Regions from separate parts of the Enterobacter cloacae complex sp. R_G8 genome, predicted to be linked through region 4. Evidence: predicted binding sites of a transcription regulator. Region 4 holds the regulator's gene; each other region holds the start of a gene.
What was found. The regulator PurR, encoded in region 4, represses purine synthesis genes. The targets are predictions, from matches to a motif close to CANGCAAACGTTTGCNTG.

Region 1 (5,751 bases), 370 kb from region 4:
ATCTGGCGCGTCGTCTGAACCTGACACCGATGGGTACCCAGGCACATGAATGGTTCCAGGCACATCAGCAGATCAGTCCAGATCTGGCCAACAGCCAACGTGCCGCACTGGCCGCGTGGCTTGACGAGTATCCGAATCAACTCGGCATCGCCCTGACCGACTGCATCACGATGGATGCGTTCCTGCGTGATTTCGGCCCTGAGTTCGCTGAGCGTTACCAGGGGTTACGCCATGACTCCGGGGATCCGGTTGAATGGGGTGAGAAGGCGATCGCGCATTACGAAAAACTCGGCATCGACCCGATGAGCAAGGTGCTGGTCTTCTCCGATAACCTCGATCTCGCGAAAGCGGTTGAACTCTATCGCCATTTCAGTACCCGAGTGAACCTGAGCTTCGGGATTGGCACCCGTTTAACCTGTGACATCCCTCAGGTAAAACCGCTGAATATTGTGATAAAACTGGTGGAATGTAACGGCAAGCCGGTAGCGAAGCTCTCCGATAGCCCGGGTAAAACCATCTGTCATGACAAAGCATTTGTCCGCGCGTTACGCAAAGCTTTCGATCTCCCTCAGGTCAAAAAAGCCAGTTAAGCGCTTAAGGGAGCCAAATGGCTCCCTACTTCTTATTTATTTCTTAATTCTTCTCTTTTGACTGCGAAATTTACTTGTCTGATAGCGGATGGCAGGTAACATAGATATCCCCCCATTTGGGTGGACAAGTGTTTATTTTTTCCGACTATTAACAGAGAGAATATTATGAGCGTTGTGCCTGTAGCCGACGTACTCCAGGGCCGTGTCGCTGTTGACCAGGAAGTCACCGTGCGCGGATGGGTGCGTACCCGCCGAGATTCTAAAGCTGGCATCTCCTTCCTTGCCGTCTATGACGGTTCCTGCTTTGATCCTGTACAGGCCGTCATTAATAATTCTCTGCCCAATTACAATGATGACGTTCTGCACCTGACAACGGGTTGTTCCGTAATTGTTACCGGCGTGGTTGTTGCATCACCGGGACAGGGTCAGAGTTTTGAAATTCAGGCCACGGCCATTGAAGTGACCGGCTGGGTTGAAGATCCGGACACCTACCCGATGGCAGCAAAACGTCACAGCATCGAATATCTGCGTGAAGTGGCTCACCTGCGTCCGCGCACTAACCTGATTGGTGCGGTTGCCCGTGTCCGCCACACGCTGGCGCAGGCACTGCATCGCTTCTTCGACGAGCAGGGTTATTTCTGGGTGTCTACCCCGTTGATCACCGCCTCCGATACCGAAGGTGCTGGCGAAATGTTCCGCGTCTCGACGCTGGATCTGGAAAACCTGCCGCGCACGCCGGAAGGTAAAGTGGACTTTGACAAAGACTTCTTTGGTAAAGAAGCCTTCCTGACAGTGTCCGGCCAGCTCAACGGCGAAACCTACGCCTGTGCGCTGTCTAAAATCTACACCTTCGGCCCAACCTTCCGTGCGGAAAACTCCAACACCAGCCGTCACCTGGCGGAATTCTGGATGCTGGAGCCTGAAGTGGCTTTCGCAGACCTGAACGATGTCGCTGGCCTGGCGGAATCCATGCTCAAGTATGTCTTCAAAGCGGTACTGGAAGAACGTGCTGATGACATGAAATTCTTCGCTGAGCGTGTCGATAACGAAGCGATTGCACGTCTGGAGCGCTTTGTTTCCTCCGACTTTGCCCAGGTGGATTACACCGATGCAGTCGCTATTCTCGAGAAATGTGGTGAGACGTTTGAGAACCCGGTTTACTGGGGCGTGGATCTCTCTTCCGAGCATGAGCGGTACCTGGCTGAGAAGCACTTCAAAGCACCGGTTGTTGTGAAAAACTATCCGAAAGACATTAAGGCGTTCTATATGCGCCTTAACGAAGACGGTAAAACCGTTGCCGCAATGGACGTACTGGCACCGGGCATTGGTGAAATTATCGGTGGTTCCCAGCGTGAAGAGCGTCTGGACGTGCTGGATGCGCGCATGCAAGAGATGGGGCTCAATCCAGCGGATTACAGCTGGTATCGCGATCTGCGCCGTTACGGTACTGTGCCACACTCAGGCTTTGGTCTGGGCTTCGAACGTCTGATCGCCTACGTCACAGGTGTTCAGAACGTACGTGACGTTATTCCGTTCCCACGTACGCCGCGTAATGCCAGCTTCTAAGTAACCAAAATCATAATGGCCAGCATTTGCTGGCCATTATTTTATTCTGCTCTGTCAATTTTCGTCAGCGAAAAGTAAGCACCTTTCAACTTTGACCCCGTCACAACCACTAGTTGTTACGTTTTGTTTCCACGAAATATCTACGAACAAAAAATAAACCCTATTCTTATTGCGATTATTTAATCCTCAAGCAATAGCACAAATTTCAACCAAAATCACAGCCATCCAGAAGTCCTTTTTGGGTCATAAGAAAAAATGAGTCGTTGAAGGTGCGCGTATACGAATTGCCTTTATCTAAATTAATTATAAGGAATTCATATATATAGGAATCTGCTTGCCGTTTAATTCGCCACGTCTTTCTGAAATTTGAGGTGGTTCACAAAGTTCCGAAAAATACACATTTAGTTACATATAATTTCTTTTTGTTACTCAATCTTGAAAATTGTAGCACTTTCAGGCTAGCGAAACGGTTCTATGAATGGAAAGATGCCTGACAGATACATAAAGACACCAAACTCTCATCAATAGTTCCGGAAATATTTATTGACGGAATTTATTGGCGGCAGTGGCGAGTGTCATAAAAAAACCAATGAGGGTAATAAATAATGATGAAGCGCAATATTCTGGCAGTGGTAATCCCTGCCCTGCTGGTAGCCGGTGCAGCTAACGCTGCAGAAATCTATAACAAAAACGGCAACAAACTGGATCTGTACGGGAAAGTGGTTGGTGAGCACGATTTCGTGACCTCCGGTGACAACACAGACAGCAGCGATGCTACCTATGCTCAGATCGGTTTCAAAGGCGAAACCCAAATCAATGACCAACTGACCGGTTACGGCCAGTGGGAATACCGTGCTCTGGCAAGCCAGCCAGAAAGCAGCCAGACTCAGCGTACCCGTCTGGCGTTCGCTGGCCTGAAAGCTGGTGATGCAGGTTCCATCGACTACGGCCGTAACTACGGTATCGTTTACGATGTAGAATCTTACACCGATATGGCGCCATCCTACTCAGGTATGACCTGGGCTAACTACTCTGATAACTTCATGACCGGCCGTACCACTGGCGTTCTGACCTATCGTAACTCTGACTTCTTCGGTCTGGTTGATGGCCTGAGCCTGGGCCTGCAGTATCAGGGTAAAAACGATCGTACCGACGTTAAAACCGCTAACGGTGACGGTTTTGGTACCTCTGTTGGTTATGAGTTCGGCGAAGGTTTCGGCCTGATCGGCGCATACAGCAACTCTGACCGTACTAACCGGCAGACCGCTGACGGTAAAGGCGAGAAAGCGGAAGCATGGGCTGTTGGTGCTAAGTACGATGCGAACAACATCTACCTGGCAACCACCTACGCTGAAACCCGCAACATGACCCGTGAAGAAGACGGTTCATTCGCAAACAAAACTCAGAACTTCGAAGTTATCGCTCAGTACCAGTTCGACTTCGGTCTGCGTCCATCCGTGTCCTACGTTCAGTCTAAAGGTAAAAACCTGGCTCAGCGCGGCACCTTCGCGGGCGGCGATGCTGACCTGCAGAAATTTGTTGAACTCGGTGCGACTTACTACTTCAACAAAAACTTCAACATCTATGTTGACTACCAGTTGAACCTGATCGACGACACCGACTACTCTCGTAGCGTGGGTATCGTGAACGGTAAAGACGACCAGGTTGCAATGGCTGTAACTTACCAGTTCTAATCAGTACACCACTTTGTTATATGCTTAATGAACAGGGCTTCGGCCCTGTTTTTTTATGCCTGACAGAAAATAATGGCGACTTTTGAAAAGCCGCACGCTTTTCGTCGCAAACGGTTGGCATTTTGTAAATCTACCGTTAACCTGATAGCGGATTTCACTTCTGTAATCACAATGGAACTTCGTCATGTTTGAGAACATTACCGCCGCTCCTGCCGACCCTATTCTGGGCCTGGCCGATCTGTTTCGTGCCGACGACCGCCCTGGCAAAATCAACCTGGGTATTGGTGTATATAAAGATGAAACCGGCAAAACCCCGGTACTGACCAGCGTAAAAAAAGCTGAGCAGTATCTGCTGGAAAATGAAACCACCAAGAACTACCTCGGTATTGATGGTATCCCTGAGTTTGGTCGTTGCACGCAGGAGCTGCTGTTCGGTAAAGGTAGTACAATTGTGAGCGACAAACGCGCGCGCACAGCACAAACGCCTGGCGGTACCGGCGCACTGCGCGTGGCGGCGGATTTCCTTGCAAAAAATACCGCTGTTAAGCGTGTCTGGGTGAGCAATCCAAGCTGGCCGAACCACAAGAGCGTCTTTAACTCTGCGGGTCTGGAAGTGTGCGAATATGCGTATTATGACGCCGCACACCACGCTCTGGACTTCGATGGCCTGCTGGCAAGCCTGAGCGAAGCACAGGCAGGTGACGTGGTACTGTTCCACGGTTGCTGCCACAACCCAACCGGTATTGATCCTACGCTTGAGCAGTGGGAACACCTGGCTAAGCTCTCCGTTGAGAAAGGCTGGCTGCCGTTGTTTGACTTCGCCTATCAGGGCTTTGCCCGTGGTCTGGAAGAAGATGCTGAAGGTCTGCGCGCATTCGCAGCTGTCCATCAGGAGCTGATCGTTGCAAGCTCCTACTCCAAGAATTTTGGCCTGTACAATGAGCGCGTAGGCGCCTGTACGCTGGTCGCGGCAAGCGAAGAGACCGCAGAGCGTGCGTTCAGCCAGATGAAATCTGTGATCCGCGCAAACTACTCTAACCCACCGGCACACGGTGCCTCTGTCGTTGCCACCATTCTGAGCAACGATGCGCTGCGTGCGATCTGGGAACAAGAGCTGAACGATATGCGTCAGCGTATTCAGCGCATGCGCCTGCTGTTTGTAAATACTCTGGCTGAGAAAGGGGCTGACCGTGACTTCAGCTTTATTATTAAGCAGAACGGGATGTTCTCTTTCAGCGGCCTGACCAAAGAGCAGGTACTGCGTCTGCGTGAAGAGTTTGGCGTGTACGCCGTGGCCTCTGGCCGCGTGAACGTTGCAGGTATGACCCCTGACAACATGGCGCCACTGTGCGAAGCGATTGTCGCCGTACTGTAATGTAATTAGCGCCCACAAAAAAGCCTGCACTATGCAGGCTTTTTTTATTATCCGGATTTACCAGACAGGCATTTCATCCTGAAGGAAGGGGTTATGCACCCGCTCGTAGCCCAGCGTCGACATCGGGCCATGTCCAGGGATAAACGTCACGTCATCACCCAGTGGCAATAACTTCTGTTTAATCGACTGGATCAGCTGTCCGTGGTCGCCACGCGGAAAATCGCTGCGTCCTACGCCACCTTTGAAAATCACATCGCCGGAAATCAGCAGACGAGACTGGTCATCAAAGAAGACGATATGGCCTGGCGTATGCCCAGGACAATGCAACACCTGTAAAGTCACATTCCCTACGTTCACACGCTCTCCTTCGTTTAACCAGCGATCGGGCGTCAGCGGCTGACACTCATCGAGGCCAAACATGCGGCTTTGGGCTGGCAAACCCTGCAGCCAGAACTCATCTTCTTTTTCCGGACCGATCACCGGCACACCATAGTGCTGTGCCAGCTCCGCCGCTGCGCCGACATGG
Region 2 (5,751 bases), 1.8 Mb from region 4:
GCTAAAGCTACCGTTCCAGTGAATATCCGCCATCAGCGCATAGGCACGCTTCTGGGCATCGGCAACAGTATGGCCCAGCGCGGTGGCGCACAGCACGCGGCCACCATTAGTCAGTACGCGATCGTCCTCAGACAGTTTCGTACCGGCGTGGAACACCTTCGCACCTTCAACTTCTTCCAGCGGCAGGCCGTGGATCTCATCCCCGGTGTTGTAGTGGCCAGGATAACCGCCCGCAGCAATCACCACGCCCAGAGACGCGCGTTCGTCCCACTCGGAGGTTTTCTCATCCAGCTTGCCGTCGCATGCGGCCAGGCAAAGATCCACCAGATCGGATTTCATGCGCAGCATGATTGGCTGTGTTTCCGGATCGCCGAAGCGGCAGTTAAATTCGATTACCTTCGGATTGCCCTGCTTGTCGATCATCAGGCCCGCATAGAGGAAACCGGTGTAGGTGTTACCCTCGGCAGCCATTCCTTTTACGGTTGGCCAGATGATACGGTCCATGGTGCGCTGATGCACTTCATCAGTTACCACAGGTGCAGGGGAGTAAGCACCCATACCGCCGGTATTCGGCCCGGTATCCGCATTGCCTACGCGCTTATGGTCCTGGCTGGTGGCCATTGGCAGAACGTGTTCGCCATCGACCATCACGATAAAGCTCGCCTCTTCACCGTCGAGAAACTCTTCAATCACGATGCGGTGGCCCGCGTCGCCAAAGGTGTTGCCGGCCAGCATATCGTGAACCGCGGCTTCGGCTTCTTCGAGCGTCATCGCGACGATAACGCCTTTACCGGCAGCCAGACCGTCGGCTTTAATAACGATCGGCGCGCCTTTTTCACGGAGGTAAGCCAGGGCGGGCTCAATCTCGGTGAAGTTCTGGTATTCCGCCGTCGGGATGTGATGACGCGCGAGGAAATCTTTGGTGAAGGCTTTAGATCCTTCCAGCTGTGCGGCACCTTCCGTTGGGCCGAAGATTTTCAGACCCGCGGCACGGAACGCGTCAACAACGCCAATCACCAGCGGAGCTTCGGGGCCGACGATGGTGAGATCGATTTTCTCGTTCTGTGCAAAGCTCAGCAGCGCGGGAATATCCGTCACGCCGATGGCGACGTTCTGCAGAGCAGGTTCCAGTGCCGTACCCGCATTACCCGGCGCGACGAAGACGGTTTTCACCCGCGGCGACTGAGCTGCTTTCCACGCCAGCGCATGCTCGCGTCCGCCGTTACCAATCACTAATATTTTCATTTTCTGCTCCGTGGATTAATGGCGGAAGTGGCGCATGTCGGTGAAGATCATCGCGATGCCGTGTTCGTCGGCGGCGGCAATCACTTCGTCGTCGCGGATTGAGCCGCCAGGCTGGATCACGCAGGTGATGCCCACTGCTGCGGCAGCATCAATACCGTCGCGGAACGGGAAGAAGGCATCAGACGCCATGGCGGAGCCTTTCACTTCCAGACCTTCGTCACCGGCTTTAATCCCGGCAATTTTCGCGGAGTAAACGCGGCTCATCTGGCCTGCACCTATCCCGATGGTCATGTTCTCTTTGGCGTAGACAATGGCGTTGGATTTCACGAACTTCGCCACTTTCCAGCAGAACAGCGCGTCGCGCAGCTCCTGCTCTGTTGGCTGACGTTTGGTCACGACGCGCAGGTCTGCGGCTGTCACCATGCCTAAATCGCGATCCTGTACCAGCAGCCCACCATTTACACGTTTGAAATCAAGACCCGGCACGCGCTCTGCCCACTGGCCGCAAACCAGCACGCGCACGTTCTGTTTCGCAGCGGTGATTTTCAGGGCTTCTTCAGACGCAGATGGCGCGATGATCACTTCAACAAACTGACGAGAGATAATGGCCTGTGCGGTTTCGGCATCCAGTTCGCGGTTAAAGGCGATAATGCCGCCGAAAGCAGAAGTCGGGTCGGTTTTATAGGCGCGATCGTAAGCATCCAGAATGGATGTACTCACCGCTACGCCGCATGGGTTCGCATGCTTCACGATAACGCAGGCAGGCTCGCTGAACTCTTTCACACACTCCAGCGCAGCATCGGTATCGGCAATGTTGTTATAAGAGAGCGCTTTGCCCTGAACCTGCTGCGCGGTAGCGACAGAGGCTTCTTTTACCTCTTCTTCTATATAGAAGGCAGCCTGCTGGTGGCTGTTCTCGCCATAACGCATATCCTGCTTCTTGATGAAGTTCAGGTTCAGCGTGCGTGGGAAGCGGCCGGAAGGATCGTTGCTTTCACCGTGGTAAGCAGGCACCAGGCTACCGAAGTAGTTGGCGATCATGCTGTCGTACGCGGCGGTGTGTTCGAATGCTTTAATCGCGAGGTCGAAACGGGTGTCCAGAGTCAGTGACCCTTCGTTCGCATCCATCTCATTAATAATGGCGGAGTAGTCGCTGCTCTTCACCACAATGGCCACATCTTTATGGTTCTTGGCCGCGGAGCGCACCATCGTCGGTCCGCCGATATCAATATTCTCTACGGCGTCTTCCAGAGAGCAGCCTTCGCGCGCTACGGTTTGAGCGAACGGATAAAGGTTAACGACAACCATATCAATTGGCGCGATCTCATGTTGTTCCATAATCGCGTCGTCCTGACCGCGACGACCCAGAATACCGCCGTGGACTTTTGGGTGCAGGGTTTTGACGCGTCCATCCATCATTTCCGGGAAACCGGTGTAATCGGACACTTCGGTTACCGGCAGACCTTTATCTGCTAACAGGCGTGCGGTACCACCTGTGGACAGCAGCTCTACACCACGTGCAGAAAGTGCCTGAGCGAATTCGACGATACCGGCTTTATCAGAAACACTGAGCAGAGCGCGGCGGACTGGACGACGTTGTTGCATGGTAAATCCCCTGGATTTCACGATTACAGAGAGCGTTAGATGAATTTTCCAGCGAAAAACTCATCTAACACACCTGACGAGGCATCCTTGTTAAGCGCGAGCATTTTAACGAAAACGTTTGCGCAACGCTCGCGAATTTTCACTTTTTCGCATCGCTGTGGATAAGTCTGTGCGTAAAAGGGTATAAAGCGGGGTTTTGCTGGGGAATGCAGCAGTCAGTCATTTTTCTGTCATTTAGCGGTTGCGGCCTGCGGAGAACTCCCTATAATGCGCCTCCATCGACACGGCGGATGTGAATCACTTCACAAACAACCCGGTCGGTTGAAGAGAAAAAATCCTGAAAATCAGGGTTGACTCTGAAAGAGGAAAGCGTAATATACGCCACCTCGCGACAGAGCGCTGAAGCGCGTCGCAACTGCTCTTTAACAATTTATCAGACAATCTGTGTGGGCACTCAAAGTGACATGGATTCTTAATGTCTTCGGACACTAAATGAATACCAAGTCTCAACGAGTGAACACGTAATTCATTACGAAGTTTAATTCATTGAGCATCAAACTTTTAAATTGAAGAGTTTGATCATGGCTCAGATTGAACGCTGGCGGCAGGCCTAACACATGCAAGTCGAACGGTAGCACAGAGAGCTTGCTCTCGGGTGACGAGTGGCGGACGGGTGAGTAATGTCTGGGAAACTGCCTGATGGAGGGGGATAACTACTGGAAACGGTAGCTAATACCGCATAACGTCGCAAGACCAAAGAGGGGGACCTTCGGGCCTCTTGCCATCAGATGTGCCCAGATGGGATTAGCTAGTAGGTGGGGTAACGGCTCACCTAGGCGACGATCCCTAGCTGGTCTGAGAGGATGACCAGCCACACTGGAACTGAGACACGGTCCAGACTCCTACGGGAGGCAGCAGTGGGGAATATTGCACAATGGGCGCAAGCCTGATGCAGCCATGCCGCGTGTATGAAGAAGGCCTTCGGGTTGTAAAGTACTTTCAGCGGGGAGGAAGGTGTTGTGGTTAATAACCACAGCAATTGACGTTACCCGCAGAAGAAGCACCGGCTAACTCCGTGCCAGCAGCCGCGGTAATACGGAGGGTGCAAGCGTTAATCGGAATTACTGGGCGTAAAGCGCACGCAGGCGGTCTGTCAAGTCGGATGTGAAATCCCCGGGCTCAACCTGGGAACTGCATTCGAAACTGGCAGGCTAGAGTCTTGTAGAGGGGGGTAGAATTCCAGGTGTAGCGGTGAAATGCGTAGAGATCTGGAGGAATACCGGTGGCGAAGGCGGCCCCCTGGACAAAGACTGACGCTCAGGTGCGAAAGCGTGGGGAGCAAACAGGATTAGATACCCTGGTAGTCCACGCCGTAAACGATGTCGATTTGGAGGTTGTGCCCTTGAGGTGTGGCTTCCGGAGCTAACGCGTTAAATCGACCGCCTGGGGAGTACGGCCGCAAGGTTAAAACTCAAATGAATTGACGGGGGCCCGCACAAGCGGTGGAGCATGTGGTTTAATTCGATGCAACGCGAAGAACCTTACCTGGTCTTGACATCCACAGAACTTTCCAGAGATGGATTGGTGCCTTCGGGAACTGTGAGACAGGTGCTGCATGGCTGTCGTCAGCTCGTGTTGTGAAATGTTGGGTTAAGTCCCGCAACGAGCGCAACCCTTATCCTTTGTTGCCAGCGGTTAGGCCGGGAACTCAAAGGAGACTGCCAGTGATAAACTGGAGGAAGGTGGGGATGACGTCAAGTCATCATGGCCCTTACGACCAGGGCTACACACGTGCTACAATGGCGCATACAAAGAGAAGCGACCTCGCGAGAGCAAGCGGACCTCATAAAGTGCGTCGTAGTCCGGATTGGAGTCTGCAACTCGACTCCATGAAGTCGGAATCGCTAGTAATCGTAGATCAGAATGCTACGGTGAATACGTTCCCGGGCCTTGTACACACCGCCCGTCACACCATGGGAGTGGGTTGCAAAAGAAGTAGGTAGCTTAACCTTCGGGAGGGCGCTTACCACTTTGTGATTCATGACTGGGGTGAAGTCGTAACAAGGTAACCGTAGGGGAACCTGCGGTTGGATCACCTCCTTACCTTAAAGAACCTGCCTTTGCAGTGCTCACACAGATTGTTTGATAAATGAATAATTTCAAAATGTACTGTTAAGTGCATTGTGAAATTTTGCTCTTTAAAAATCTGGATCAAGCTGAAAATTGAAACGACACACAGTTAATGTGTGTTCGAGTCTCTCAAATTTTCGCAATCATGAAGTGAAACATCTTCGGGTTGTGAGGTTAAGCGACTAAGCGTACACGGTGGATGCCCTGGCAGTCAGAGGCGATGAAGGACGTGCTAATCTGCGAAAAGCGCCGGCGAGGTGATATGAACCCTTGACCCGGCGATGTCCGAATGGGGAAACCCAGTGTGATTCGTCACACTATCGTTAACTGAATACATAGGTTAACGAGGCGAACCGGGGGAACTGAAACATCTAAGTACCCCGAGGAAAAGAAATCAACCGAGATTCCCCCAGTAGCGGCGAGCGAACGGGGAGCAGCCCAGAGTCTGAATCAGCTTGTGTGTTAGTGGAAGCGTCTGGAAAGTCGCACGGTACAGGGTGACAGTCCCGTACACGAAAATGCACAGGCTGTGAACTCGAAGAGTAGGGCGGGACACGTGGTATCCTGTCTGAATATGGGGGGACCATCCTCCAAGGCTAAATACTCCTGACTGACCGATAGTGAACCAGTACCGTGAGGGAAAGGCGAAAAGAACCCCGGCGAGGGGAGTGAAAAAGAACCTGAAACCGTGTACGTACAAGCAGTGGGAGCACCTTCGGGTGTGACTGCGTACCTTTTGTATAATGGGTCAGCGACTTATATTCTGTAGCA
Region 3 (5,751 bases), 2.4 Mb from region 4:
GGGCGGTGAGGGCAATCAGCATCACGATAACCACAATGGTTATGGCCACCGGGCGGCTGATACCCCGGCGCAAAAACCAGGTCACCAGCGGGTTAAGCACAATGGCAAAAAAGAGCGCCAGCAGAAGCTGGACAATAATATCGGCGGCAGCATGGATACCGGCGAGGATCACCACCAGAGAGGCGAGTTTTAACAGGATGTGGAGTCCTGCTTTGTCGGGCGGGTTAGGGGTCATGCGTGTTCCTTAATGTGATTGCCCGTTAAGTGTAGTGCGCGGGATCCGCTTCGTCTGGCACCGTTAATCTGAAAGTCGCTGCTGATTTTCTGCTGGCGTCGTGGTAATAGTGAAACACTGTTGCAAAAATCCAGGTAAAACCCCATGCCCGAACCTGCCGCCGAACCGGCATTAAGCGGATTGCGCCTTAATCTGCGCATTGTCTCAGTTGTGATTTTTAACTTTGCCAGTTACCTGACGATTGGCCTGCCGCTGGCGGTCTTGCCGGGCTACGTCCATGACGTGATGGGGTTTAGCGCATTCTGGGCGGGGCTGGTGATTAGCCTGCAGTACTTCGCCACGCTGTTGAGCCGCCCACATGCGGGTCGCTACGCGGATCTGTTCGGGCCGAAGAGCATTGTGATTACGGGATTATGCGGCTGTTTTCTCAGTGGCCTAAGCTACCTGCTGGCGGCAACGACCAGCCACTGGCCGTTGGTCAGCCTGTTGCTGCTGTGCCTGGGCCGGGTGATCCTGGGGATTGGGCAAAGCCTGGCAGGAACCGGTTCGACGCTGTGGGGGGTAGGCGTGGTCGGGGCACCGCACATTGGCCGGGTGATCTCCTGGAACGGCATTGTCACCTACGGGGCAATGGCGCTTGGCGCCCCGCTTGGGGTGATGTGCTATGCGTATGGCGGACTGTACGGCCTGGCGGGCACCATTATGGTGGTCGCGCTGGTGGCGATCCTGTTTGCCCTGCCGCGTCCGAAAGTGAAGGCCAGCAAAGGTAAACCGCTGCCGTTCCGGGCAGTGCTGGGGCGCGTCTGGCCGTATGGTATGGCACTGGCGCTGGCAACCACCGGCTTTGGGGTGATCGCCACCTTTATCACCCTGTTTTATGACGCCAAAGGCTGGGATGGGGCGGCCTTTGCGTTAACCCTGTTCAGCTGTGCGTTTGTGGGTGCCCGTTTGCTCTTTCCGAACGGTATTAACCGCCTGGGCGGGCTGAATGTAGCGATGATCTGCTTTGCCGTTGAGATTGTCGGGCTGCTGCTGACCGGTATAGCGACCGCGCCGTGGATGGCAAAAATTGGCGTGTTCTTCGCCGGAGCCGGTTTTTCGCTGGTCTTCCCGGCGCTGGGCGTGGTGGCGGTGAAAGCCGTGCCGCCGCAGAATCAGGGGGCGGCGCTGGCAACCTACACGGTGTTTATGGATATGTCGTTGGGTATTACCGGGCCGCTGGCAGGGCTGGTCATGGCCTGGGCAGGCGTGCCGGTAATCTATCTTGCGGCTGCGGGTCTGGTGGTGATGGCCCTGATGCTCACGTGGCGGCTAAAAAAATGGCCCCCGGTGCAGGCACCGGAGGCCACGTCATCATCCTGACGCGTTACTGAATCACGATGGTGTTGATGATGTTTTCAGCGGCAGTCTGCGCTTTCTGCTGATCTTCCGCTGGCAGGGTGATCTGCAGGGTCAGCAGTTTGTTATCCACCTTACCCAGCACCACGGAAGAGTAAGCCGTCTGACCTTTTGCAGAGATAATGCTGTCCAGCTGCTGCAGCGTGTGGCCTTTCAGTTCGATGGACTTGTTGGTCACCACCTGCAGCTGCGGGTCGCGGCTGCGCTGCTGATCTTCCAGACGTTTGGACAGCACGGCCAGGTCTTCGCTGGTATCGTCGCCCACAATCACAATCACCGCTTTCTGCCCGGTTGCATCGGAATAGACGTGCATGTTGTTCGCCTGGGTACCCAGCTTGCCGCTCTGGTCAGTCATATCCGCTGGCAGAGAGAAGCTGAGTTTACCGTCCAGCAGGTTCACCGGCTGACCGGTTGCGTTGCTCTCTGCAGACGCGCCCTGAGCAGGCGTTTTCGTGTCGCTGTTATCACAGGCTGCAAGGCCGACAACCAGCAGGCCAATCCCGACATATTTAACCAGATTGCGCATTGACTTCTTCCTTTCGATAAACGGCCATAACGGCTCATTTGTCCATCTTATCACAACTGATAAAGCGAACCCTTAACCAGCCTGCAATGCTGTGATTTCAGATTTATCTGCCAGTCTTTTCAGCAGCATATTCAGCAGCACGCCGTACATCGGCAGGAAGAAGACAATGCTGATAAGCACCTTGAAGCAGTAGTCCACCAGCGCAATTTCCATCCAGTGTTCGGCCATAAACGCATCCGGGCTGTGCCAGAAGGCAATGAAGAAGAAGGCCAGCGTATCGCTGACGTTGCCGAACAGCGTCGAGGCGGTGGGGGCCATCCACCAGCGGTGATTCTGACGCAGGCGGTTAAATACGTGCACGTCGAGGATCTGCCCCAGCGCATAGGCCATAAAGCTTGCGGTGGCGATACGGGCGACAAACAGGTTGAAGTGGGTTAACGCTTCAAAGCCCTGCCAGCTTCCCATGTAAAACAGGGAGGAAATAACGTACGACACGAACAGCGCCGGCAGCATGACCGCAAAAATAATGCGGCGAGCCAGCGGTGCGCCAAAAATACGCACGGTCAGATCGGTGGCGAGAAAAATAAACGGGAAGCTGAACGCGCCCCAGGTGGTATGGAAACCAAAGATGGCGATCGGCAACTGCACCAGATAGTTACTGGAGGTGATCACCAGCAGATGAAAAAGCGAAAGCCAGAACAACGCTTTTACGCGCTGCGATTCAGAAAACGGCGTCATATTGTGACCTTTTTATACGTTGGGGTGAGGGAACCCAATAAAAACCGCAGCATGATACTGCTTTGACGGGACTTTGCAATGGTTAGTTTTTACGCAACCGTTAACCTGGTTTGCATTGCCGGCTACGGGGCGTAAACTACAGCCGTTTTTATCTGACCGAGAACACCATGACCGATCTGTTTTCCACTCCAGACCACACCCTTGATGCGCAGGGCCTCCGCTGCCCTGAGCCGGTAATGATGGTGCGCAAAACCGTGCGCAATATGCAAACCGGCGAAACGCTGCTGATTATCGCTGACGATCCGGCAACCACCCGCGATATCCCCGGTTTTTGTACCTTTATGGAGCATGAACTGGTGGCACAGCAGACCGAAGCGCTGCCGTACCGGTATTTGATCCGTAAGGGGTAACCCCCTTACTGCATGCCCAGCAATCCCGGCAGCCACAGCGAAATCGCCGGGATGTACGTTACCATTCCCAGCACCACCAGCAGCATGCCGTAAAACGGTAGCATTGCGCGCACCACATGTTCGATTTTCTGCTTGCTCACCGCACTGGCCACAAACAGCACCGATCCCACCGGCGGCGTGATAAGCCCGATCCCCAGATTCACCATCATGATCATCCCGAAATGCACCGGGTCGATCCCCAACGCATTGGTCACCGGCAACAGCACCGGCGTCAGGATCAGAATGATCGGCGCCATATCCATCAGGGTGCCAATCAGCAGCAGCATGATGTTGAGATACATCAGGATCACGTACTTGTTATCCGAGAGCGAGGTGAAGAACGCCGTGATGCGCACAGGTAACTGCATGTAGGTCATCACCGCGCCAAACGCCGCCGCAAAGCCAATCAAGATCATCACGATAGTGACCGTTTTCACCGTCCGGCACATCAGCTTCGGCAGTTCGCTCCACTTATAGTCCCGATAGATAAACATGGTGACAAAGAACGCCCACAGGCAGGCGACTGCCGCCGATTCGGTGGCGGTAAATATCCCGGACAATATGCCGCCGAGGATAATCACCACCGTCATCAGCCCCCACAGGGCATCGAGAAATATCTTCAGCGCCTGTTTAAAGGGGATCTTTTCGCCTTTTGGATAGCCGCGCTTATGGGCAAAGCACAGACACAGCGCCATCAGACACAGCCCCAGCAGCAGCCCCGGCAGCACGCCGGCGATAAACAGCGTGGCGATGGAGACCGTACCGCCTGCGGCCAGCGAGTAGATCACCGAGTTGTGGCTGGGCGGGATTAAAATCGCCTGCACCGACCCGCTGGCGGTGACCGCCGCCGCATACTCGCGGGGATACCCCTTTCTCTCCATCTCCGGGATCATCACACTGCCGATGGAGGCGGTATCCGCCACCGATGAACCGGAAATCGCGCCGAAAAAGGTGGAAGCCACGATATTCACCAGCGACAGCCCGCCGCGAATAAAACCGACAAAGACATACGCGAAATTCACCAGCCGACGGGCGATGCCGCCTTCCGCCATGATCGCCCCCGCCAGGATGAAAAACGGGATCGCCAGCAGGGTAAATTTGTTAACCCCGCTGGTGATCTGGATCATCAGCGCTTCGAGCGGTAACTCGATCCACAACGCGCCCGCGACGGCGCTTAAGCCGACGGCAAACGCCACCGGCATACCCAGCGCCAGCAAAATGGCGAGGGTGAATAACAAAACGAATGCATCCATTGTTCACCCCTCAACTGTGGTTGCCGATCAGCACCACAGGACGGTTTTCCTGTGAGCCAAACAGCAGACGTTCAATGACAAACAGGATCAGCACCGCCGAACCAATTGGCAGCGGCAGATAACTCTCCCCTGACGTCAGGATCGGAAACTCGGCGACCGGCTGCTCCCAGAGCTCGACACACAGCCAGTAGCTGTACCAGAACATAATCAGCGAGATCAGCAGCATCAGCAGATCCACCACGCGCGCACACGCTGTTTTCAGCATGTCTGGCAATCGGTCGGTCAGCATGTTTACGGCGATGTGCGATCCGGCACGGTAGCTCACCGCCGCGCCGATAAACGTAAAGGTCACCATACAGATAATGGCGATCGGCTCCGGCCAGGATTCACCGCGATTCAGGACATAGCGCGAGAAGATGCCAATCGGGATCACCACCGTCATCACCAGCAGTGCACACCCCGCTACGGCCATGGCGAGCAGATACAGCCGGTCCATCCACTTCAGGTAGAGTTCGGACATACGCTCTCCGTTTACTGAACGTCAGCAATGGCTTTCATCAGATCCTGATGCTTTTCGCCATACTGCGCGCGCACCGGCTCTGTGGCTTTGATAAATACCGATTTGTCGATCTCGTGGAACTGCACGCCACCGGCTTTCATCTTCGCCAGCGCCTCGGCGTTATAGGCCTGCCACAGCTTGCGCTGCTCGAACTGCGCTTCGCGCGCCAGGGTCAGGATTTTCTGCTGTTCGTCTGCGCTGAGCTTGTCCCATTTCACTTTTGAGTAGAGCAGCATTTCCGGGGTAATGAAGTGGCCGCTGAGGGTATAGTTTTTGGCGATCGGCATATAGTTATGGGCGATGAAGGTCGGCGGATTATTCTCAGCGCCGTCGATTACGCCGGTCTGCATGCCGCTGTAGACCTCACTGACCCCCATCGCCACCGAGTTAGCCCCCATGTCTTTCAGTGTCGCCAGCGCCACCGGGCTTCCCTGAACGCGGATTTTTTTGCCTTTCAGATCCTCCGGTTTGACGATCGGCGTTTTGGTGATCAGGTTACGGGTGCCGGAATCCATCCAGCCGAGAAACACCAGCCGCGATTTGGGGTTGGCGGTCAGTTTGTCGCCAATCTGCGTGCCGATATCGCCGTCGAT
Region 4 (5,751 bases):
AGCACAGACCCAGCTGCAGGGTATTTTGCAGGGCAGCGGCACGACCTGTCGCCTGCGGGAAAGGACGTAACGCCTGTGCCACCACGATAGGGTAAATGGCGCCGTTAGCCACTGCCATCACGCAGAACGGAATCAATATCTCTACCAGGCCGACGCCCGGAATAAAACCGACAGCCCAGGTGGCGATCACACTCAGAGCAAAGAGCACCAGCAGCCATGGCAGCATCTGCTGGCCTTCCCATTTCTGCAGTGCCGCACGGCAGCCGTATCCGCCCAGCAGGAAGGCGATGGTCTGCGGGACATAGCTCAGGCCAATGGCGGCCGGGCTGTATCCCATATCGTGCAGAATAAACGGCGAGCCAGTGAGCCAGGCGAAGAAGCTCGCCGAGCAGGCGGCATAGACCAGGACATTACCACGATACGCTTTGGCGCTCAGCAGGGAGAGGAACGTGATCGGTTTGGCGTCGGCATGCGCCTCTTTTTTATGCGCGGGCTTGAGGGCAAACGCCGGCAGCATCAGTACCAGCGTGATGGCAAACAGCGTGGCGAAGATAGCCTGCCACTCGAAATGCACCAGGATCCAGCTGCCCAGCAGGGGAGCGAGGGCAGGTGAAAGCCCTACCAGGGGCATAATGGTGGCGAAAATGCGGTTGGTGCGGTTGGCCGGGTAGTAGTCGGTAACAAGGGCCTGCCAGGTCACCGCTGCCGCACAGACGCCGACGGCTTGCACAAAGCGCAGCACCAGCAGCCAGGTCGCATCGCGTACCCATAACATTCCCAGACAGCCGACGGCAAAAATGCCCAGGCCCAGTAACAGCACCGGTTTACGCCCAAAGCGATCGGAGAGCGGGCCCCAGAGCAACTGTGCAATGGCAAAGCCCGCGAGGAACAAACTCAGGCTGGCGCTGATGGCCGCAGCAGGGGTTTGTAAATCTGCCTGCATCGCCGCAAACGCGGGCAGGTACATATCGGTGGCCAAAAAGCCCAGCACGCTCAAACCGCCGAGCCAGACTAAAAATCCATTCCTGGGTTGCATTGTTTTATTCTCCTTGAGGAGGCAGGTAGACACTGGCGCAGAGTGTAGGGAGTGCAAAGCGGGTTGTGAAACGCTAATATTTGGCTAGTGCATTCAAATTTTTTGCAGGCAGAAAATGTGGTCAGATTATTCTCTTGAAGTTGTCGATGCTGTCGCACGAAACGGCAGTTTCAGCGGTGCCGCACAGGAGCTACACCGCGTTCCCTCCGCGATAAGCTACACGGTACGTCAGCTCGAAGAGTGGCTGGCTGTGCCGCTGTTTGAACGACGTCATCGCGATGTGGAATTAACGCCGGCAGGGGCGTGGTTTTTGAAAGAAGGGCGTTCTGTTATCAAAAAAATGCAGATCACCCGTGAACAGTGTCAGCAGATCGCCAACGGCTGGCGCGGGCATCTCTCCATTGCCGTGGATAACATCGTCAAACCCGAGCGCACCCGGCAGATGATTGTGGATTTCTATCGTCATTTTTCAGACGTTGAACTTCGCGTCTCGCAGGAGGTGTTCAACGGCGTCTGGGACGCGCTGGCGGACGGCAGGGCAGAGATGGCGATTGGGGCGACCCAGGCGATCCCCGTCGGGGGACGCTATGCGTTTCGTGATATGGGCATGTTGAGCTGGAAATGTGTGGTGGCAAGCGATCATCCCCTGGCTGCCATGGAGGGGCCGCTGAGTGACGACACGCTGCGCAACTGGCCGTCGCTGGTGCTGGAAGATACCTCGCGCTCGTTGCCAAAACGTATTACCTGGCTTCTGGATAATCAGCGGCGGGTGGTGGCGCCGGACTGGGAGTCCTCCGCGACCTGCCTCAGTGCCGGGCTGTGTGTCGCGATGGTGCCCGTGCATTTCGCTAAGCCGAGAATCGATACCGGTGAATGGGTCGAACTGACGCTGGAGAATCCGTTCCCGGATGCAGCCTGCTGCCTGACGTGGCAACAAAATGACGTGTCGCCCGCCATGGCGTGGTTACTGGATTACCTGGGAGACAGCGAAACGCTTAACCGGGAATGGTTACGGGAGCCAGCGTAACTGGCTCCGTACAGTGATTAACGACGGTAGTCGCGGAACGGACCATCCGCAACGGAACGGCGTTCGATAAGACGCGGGTGGACTTCAATCGACTGCGACTCTTCACGTTTGTTGACGATCCTGTCCATCAGCATATTGAAGGCCGTTTCACCCAGGGAGTCTTTCGGCTGGTGAATGGTGGTCAGCGCTGGGGTAAAGAAGCGCGCGTTGCGCACGTTGTCATAGCCGATCACGGAAATATCCTGCGGCACGCGCAGGCCCAGCTCATCGGCCGCACACAGGGCCCCCATCGCCATGATATCCCCGCCGCAGAACACCGCCGTTGGACGATGCGGCTGGGAAACGATCTGCTGCATGGCGCGGTAGCCCGATTCCGGCTCAAAGTCGCCCTGCACGATCCAGTTTTCCGGCACGGTGATCAGCGCTTCTTCCATCGCCTTCATAAATCCGGCCAGACGGCCAGCACCGGTGTTGCGCTCAAGCGGCCCCGGGATCACGCCAATTTCACGGTGACCGCGTTCAATCAGATAGCGGCCCGCCATATAACCGCCTTCAAAGGCGTTATCGATGACGGAGTCGGTAAAGTCGGCGCGCGCTTCGCCCCAGTCCATCACCACCATTGGGATATGACGATACTCTTCCAGCATGGAAAGCACGGACTCCGGATACTCGGAGCACATCACCAGCAGGCCATCCACGCGTTTTTGCGCCATCATCGACAGATAGGCGCGCTGTTTTTCAATGTTGTTCCACGCGTTGCCGAGGATCAGGGTATAGCCTTTCTGGAAGCAGTTTTTCTCAACCGCTTCGATGATTTCGGCAAAATAGGCCGCTTCACTGCTGGTCGCCAGCAAACCAATAGATTTGGTGTGATTAACTTTAAGACTGCGCGCAACGGCACTCGGCGAGTAGTGCAGCTCTTTGATTGCCGCCCAGACGGCGTTGCGCGTCTCTTCCGCCACGAAGCGGGTTTTGTTAATTACATGTGATACGGTTGTAGTGGAAACGTTTGCGCGTTTTGCTACGTCTTTAATTGTTGCCATTAAATGTCACTCCAGACCATATCCTAAACTCCTGAAAACCTTGAAGGTAAACGTTTGCCTTCTCTCACCCTTATCACGCAATCTTGAATTGCGGCACGCCAGGAAAACGACACGGGACGTCAGGAGGGGGTCAATGGCCGGTACGCTAATAAATTTAGCGTGGAATTTTGTCCTATCTTGATGAAAAGGGGAAGAGCTAAAGTGGTTATCCGTTTAAATCCGGGAAGATTTTTGACGTAAATTGTGTAAAAATGAGCAAGCTCACTTTTCGTGGGGGGATTAAAAGGAGAAAAATTGATGAGTTCCGATCTGAAGTTTTCGCTGTTCACCACCATTATTGTGCTGGCGCTGATTGTTGCCGCGGGTCTGACGGCTGCACTGCACTGATTTACGCGGAGGGGGCGTTCGCTCTCTCCCGCTTCCCCTGATTGTTACATCTCCGGCAAAAATCTTTTGCCAATTTGTTAACTTCTCATTTTTTGTGATTAATGTCATGCTTTCGCCTTCTTTGTTCTGTGTCACGACCTGACACGGCATCCGGAGTTGACGCATGAAAATCAATTTTCCCCTGCTGGCCCTGGCGATTGGCGCTTTTGGGATTGGCACTACTGAATTCTCCCCTATGGGGCTCTTACCGGTTATCGCCCGCGGTGTGGACGTCTCTATCCCTGCAGCCGGGATGTTAATCAGCGCCTATGCCATTGGCGTAATGGTTGGTGCTCCGCTGATGACGCTGTTGCTTTCCCACCGCGCTCGCCGTAACGCGCTGATTTTCCTGATGGCTATCTTTACCCTCGGCAATGTGCTCTCCGCCATTTCGCCGGATTACACCACACTGATGCTGTCCCGCATTCTGACCAGCCTTAACCACGGTGCCTTCTTTGGGCTGGGGTCGGTGGTTGCCGCAAGCGTGGTGCCCAAACACAAGCAGGCGAGTGCCGTGGCAACCATGTTTATGGGCCTGACCATCGCCAACATTGGCGGTGTTCCTGCGGCGACCTGGCTGGGAGAGGTCATTGGCTGGCGTATGTCGTTCCTGGCAACCGCCGTACTGGGCGTTGTCGCGATGGTGGCGTTGTTCTTCTCCCTGCCGAAAGGCAGCGCTGGTGAGCGGCCTGAGGTACGTAAAGAGCTGTCGGTACTGATGCGCCCGCAGGTGCTCTCGGCGCTGCTTACTACCGTGCTGGGTGCCGGGGCGATGTTTACCCTTTACACCTATATTTCGCCGGTGCTGCATGACATCACTCACGCGACGCCGATCTTTATCACCGCGATGCTGGTGCTGATTGGCGTGGGCTTCTCGATTGGTAACTATCTGGGCGGGAAATTTGCTGACCGCTCCGTGAGCGGAACGCTGAAGGGTTTTCTGACCCTGCTGATTGTCATCATGGTTGCCATCCCGTGGCTGGCGCGTAATGAAGTTGGCGCGGCCATTGCGATGGTCGTCTGGGGGGCGGCCACCTTTGCCGTGGTTCCGCCGCTGCAGATGCGCGTAATGCGCGTCGCGCATGAGGCGCCGGGCCTCTCCTCGTCAGTGAATATTGGTGCGTTCAATCTGGGCAATGCGCTCGGTGCCGCAGCGGGTGGTGCTGTGATTTCGGGTGGTCTGGGATACAGCTTTGTGCCGGTGATGGGGGCCATTATTGCCGCGCTTGGCCTGCTGCTAGTGATGATGTCGGGTCGTAAACAGCCTGAAGCGGCCTGTGCTGCCGAATAAAAAAACGCAGAAGGGGAAACCCTTCTGCGTCTCTCTTACGCGGCGAAGTTCTTCGCCACAAAGTCCCAGTTAACCAGTGCCCAGAAGTGCTCCAGGTAGTTAGGACGCGCGTTACGGTAATCAATGTAGTACGCGTGTTCCCAGACATCCACGGTCATCAGCGGAGTCGCGCTGGTGGTCAGTGGTGTACCCGCGTTAGACGTGGAGACGATAGCCAGTTTGCCATCGGCCTCTTTTACCAGCCATGTCCAGCCAGAACCGAAGTTTTTGATTGCGGCATCGGTAAATTTCGCTTTGAACTCCGCAAAGCTGCCAAAGGCGGCGTTAATCGCAGCAGCCAGTTCACCGGTCGGCTCGCCGCCCGCATTTGGCGCCAGGCAGTGCCAGTAGAAAGTGTGGTTCCACACCTGAGCAGCGTTGTTGAATACGCCACCGTCTGAACTGCGGACGATCTCTTCCAGCGTTTTGCCTTCAAAATCGGTGCCCTTGATCAGGTTGTTGAGGTTGGTGACATAGGTCTGGTGATGTTTGCCGTAATGATATTCCAGGGTTTCCGCAGAAATGTGCGGTGCCAGGGCGTCTTTTGCATACGGTAGTGCAGGTAATTCGAACGACATTGCTTCTCTCCTTATTGTATTTTGCGTTGCCAATAACCACACAGACAACAAGGACAGGATAGCAAATTGAAAGGGTATGCAAAAGAGGAACTTACCCTGCCGTGGTGACGGCAGGGCAGGGTTTAGCGGATGGTTTTCGGTGTCATGACGCGGCGTGCGCCGACGTAGTGACGCACCCAGTAGTCTTCGCTAAGCGAGGTGATCTGAATGTCCTGACCGCTTCGTGGCGACTGAATAAACTTCCCATTGCCCACATACACGCCGACGTGATCAGCCGTACCGCGACCCTGGGTGCGGAAGAAGACCAGATC

Region 1: NQ842_RS16390 (amino acid aminotransferase) is a predicted target of PurR. The motif match lies at 3,954-3,971, and genes of this name have one in related genera.
Region 2: purH (bifunctional phosphoribosylaminoimidazolecarboxamide formyltransferase/IMP cyclohydrolase) is a predicted target of PurR. The motif match lies at 2,958-2,975, and genes of this name have one in related genera.
Region 3: tusA (sulfurtransferase TusA) is a predicted target of PurR. The motif match lies at 2,988-3,005, and genes of this name have one in related genera.

Annotation. Positions count from the first base shown of each region.
Region 1 covers NZ_CP102246.1:3,434,414-3,440,164, forward strand. The annotation lists gene pncB (nicotinate phosphoribosyltransferase) at 1-590, shown strand, start outside; gene asnS (asparagine--tRNA ligase) at 756-2,156, shown strand; gene NQ842_RS16385 (porin) at 2,762-3,850, shown strand; gene NQ842_RS16390 (amino acid aminotransferase) at 4,035-5,225, shown strand; gene NQ842_RS16395 (MBL fold metallo-hydrolase) at 5,283-5,751, opposite strand, start outside.
Region 2 covers NZ_CP102246.1:4,846,906-4,852,656, reverse strand. The annotation lists gene purD (phosphoribosylamine--glycine ligase) at 1-1,245, opposite strand, end outside; gene purH (bifunctional phosphoribosylaminoimidazolecarboxamide formyltransferase/IMP cyclohydrolase) at 1,261-2,850, opposite strand; rRNA gene NQ842_RS22865 (16S ribosomal RNA) at 3,414-4,953, shown strand; rRNA gene NQ842_RS22860 (23S ribosomal RNA) at 5,153-5,751, shown strand, end outside.
Region 3 covers NZ_CP102246.1:516,414-522,164, forward strand. The annotation lists gene NQ842_RS02380 (AI-2E family transporter) at 1-235, opposite strand, end outside; partial or broken gene NQ842_RS02385 (MFS transporter) at 345-1,597, shown strand; gene NQ842_RS02390 (DcrB family lipoprotein) at 1,602-2,159, opposite strand; gene NQ842_RS02395 (7-cyano-7-deazaguanine/7-aminomethyl-7-deazaguanine transporter) at 2,232-2,897, opposite strand; gene tusA (sulfurtransferase TusA) at 3,065-3,307, shown strand; gene NQ842_RS02405 (TRAP transporter large permease) at 3,313-4,599, opposite strand; gene NQ842_RS02410 (TRAP transporter small permease) at 4,610-5,119, opposite strand; gene NQ842_RS02415 (TRAP transporter substrate-binding protein) at 5,131-5,751, opposite strand, start outside.
Region 4 covers NZ_CP102246.1:3,062,106-3,067,856, reverse strand. The annotation lists gene punC (purine nucleoside transporter PunC) at 1-1,036, opposite strand, end outside; gene punR (DNA-binding transcriptional activator PunR) at 1,152-2,063, shown strand; gene purR (HTH-type transcriptional repressor PurR) at 2,081-3,106, opposite strand; gene NQ842_RS14490 (YnhF family membrane protein) at 3,404-3,493, shown strand; gene NQ842_RS14485 (MFS transporter) at 3,657-4,823, shown strand; gene sodB (superoxide dismutase [Fe]) at 4,859-5,440, opposite strand; gene NQ842_RS14475 (C40 family peptidase) at 5,563-5,751, opposite strand, start outside.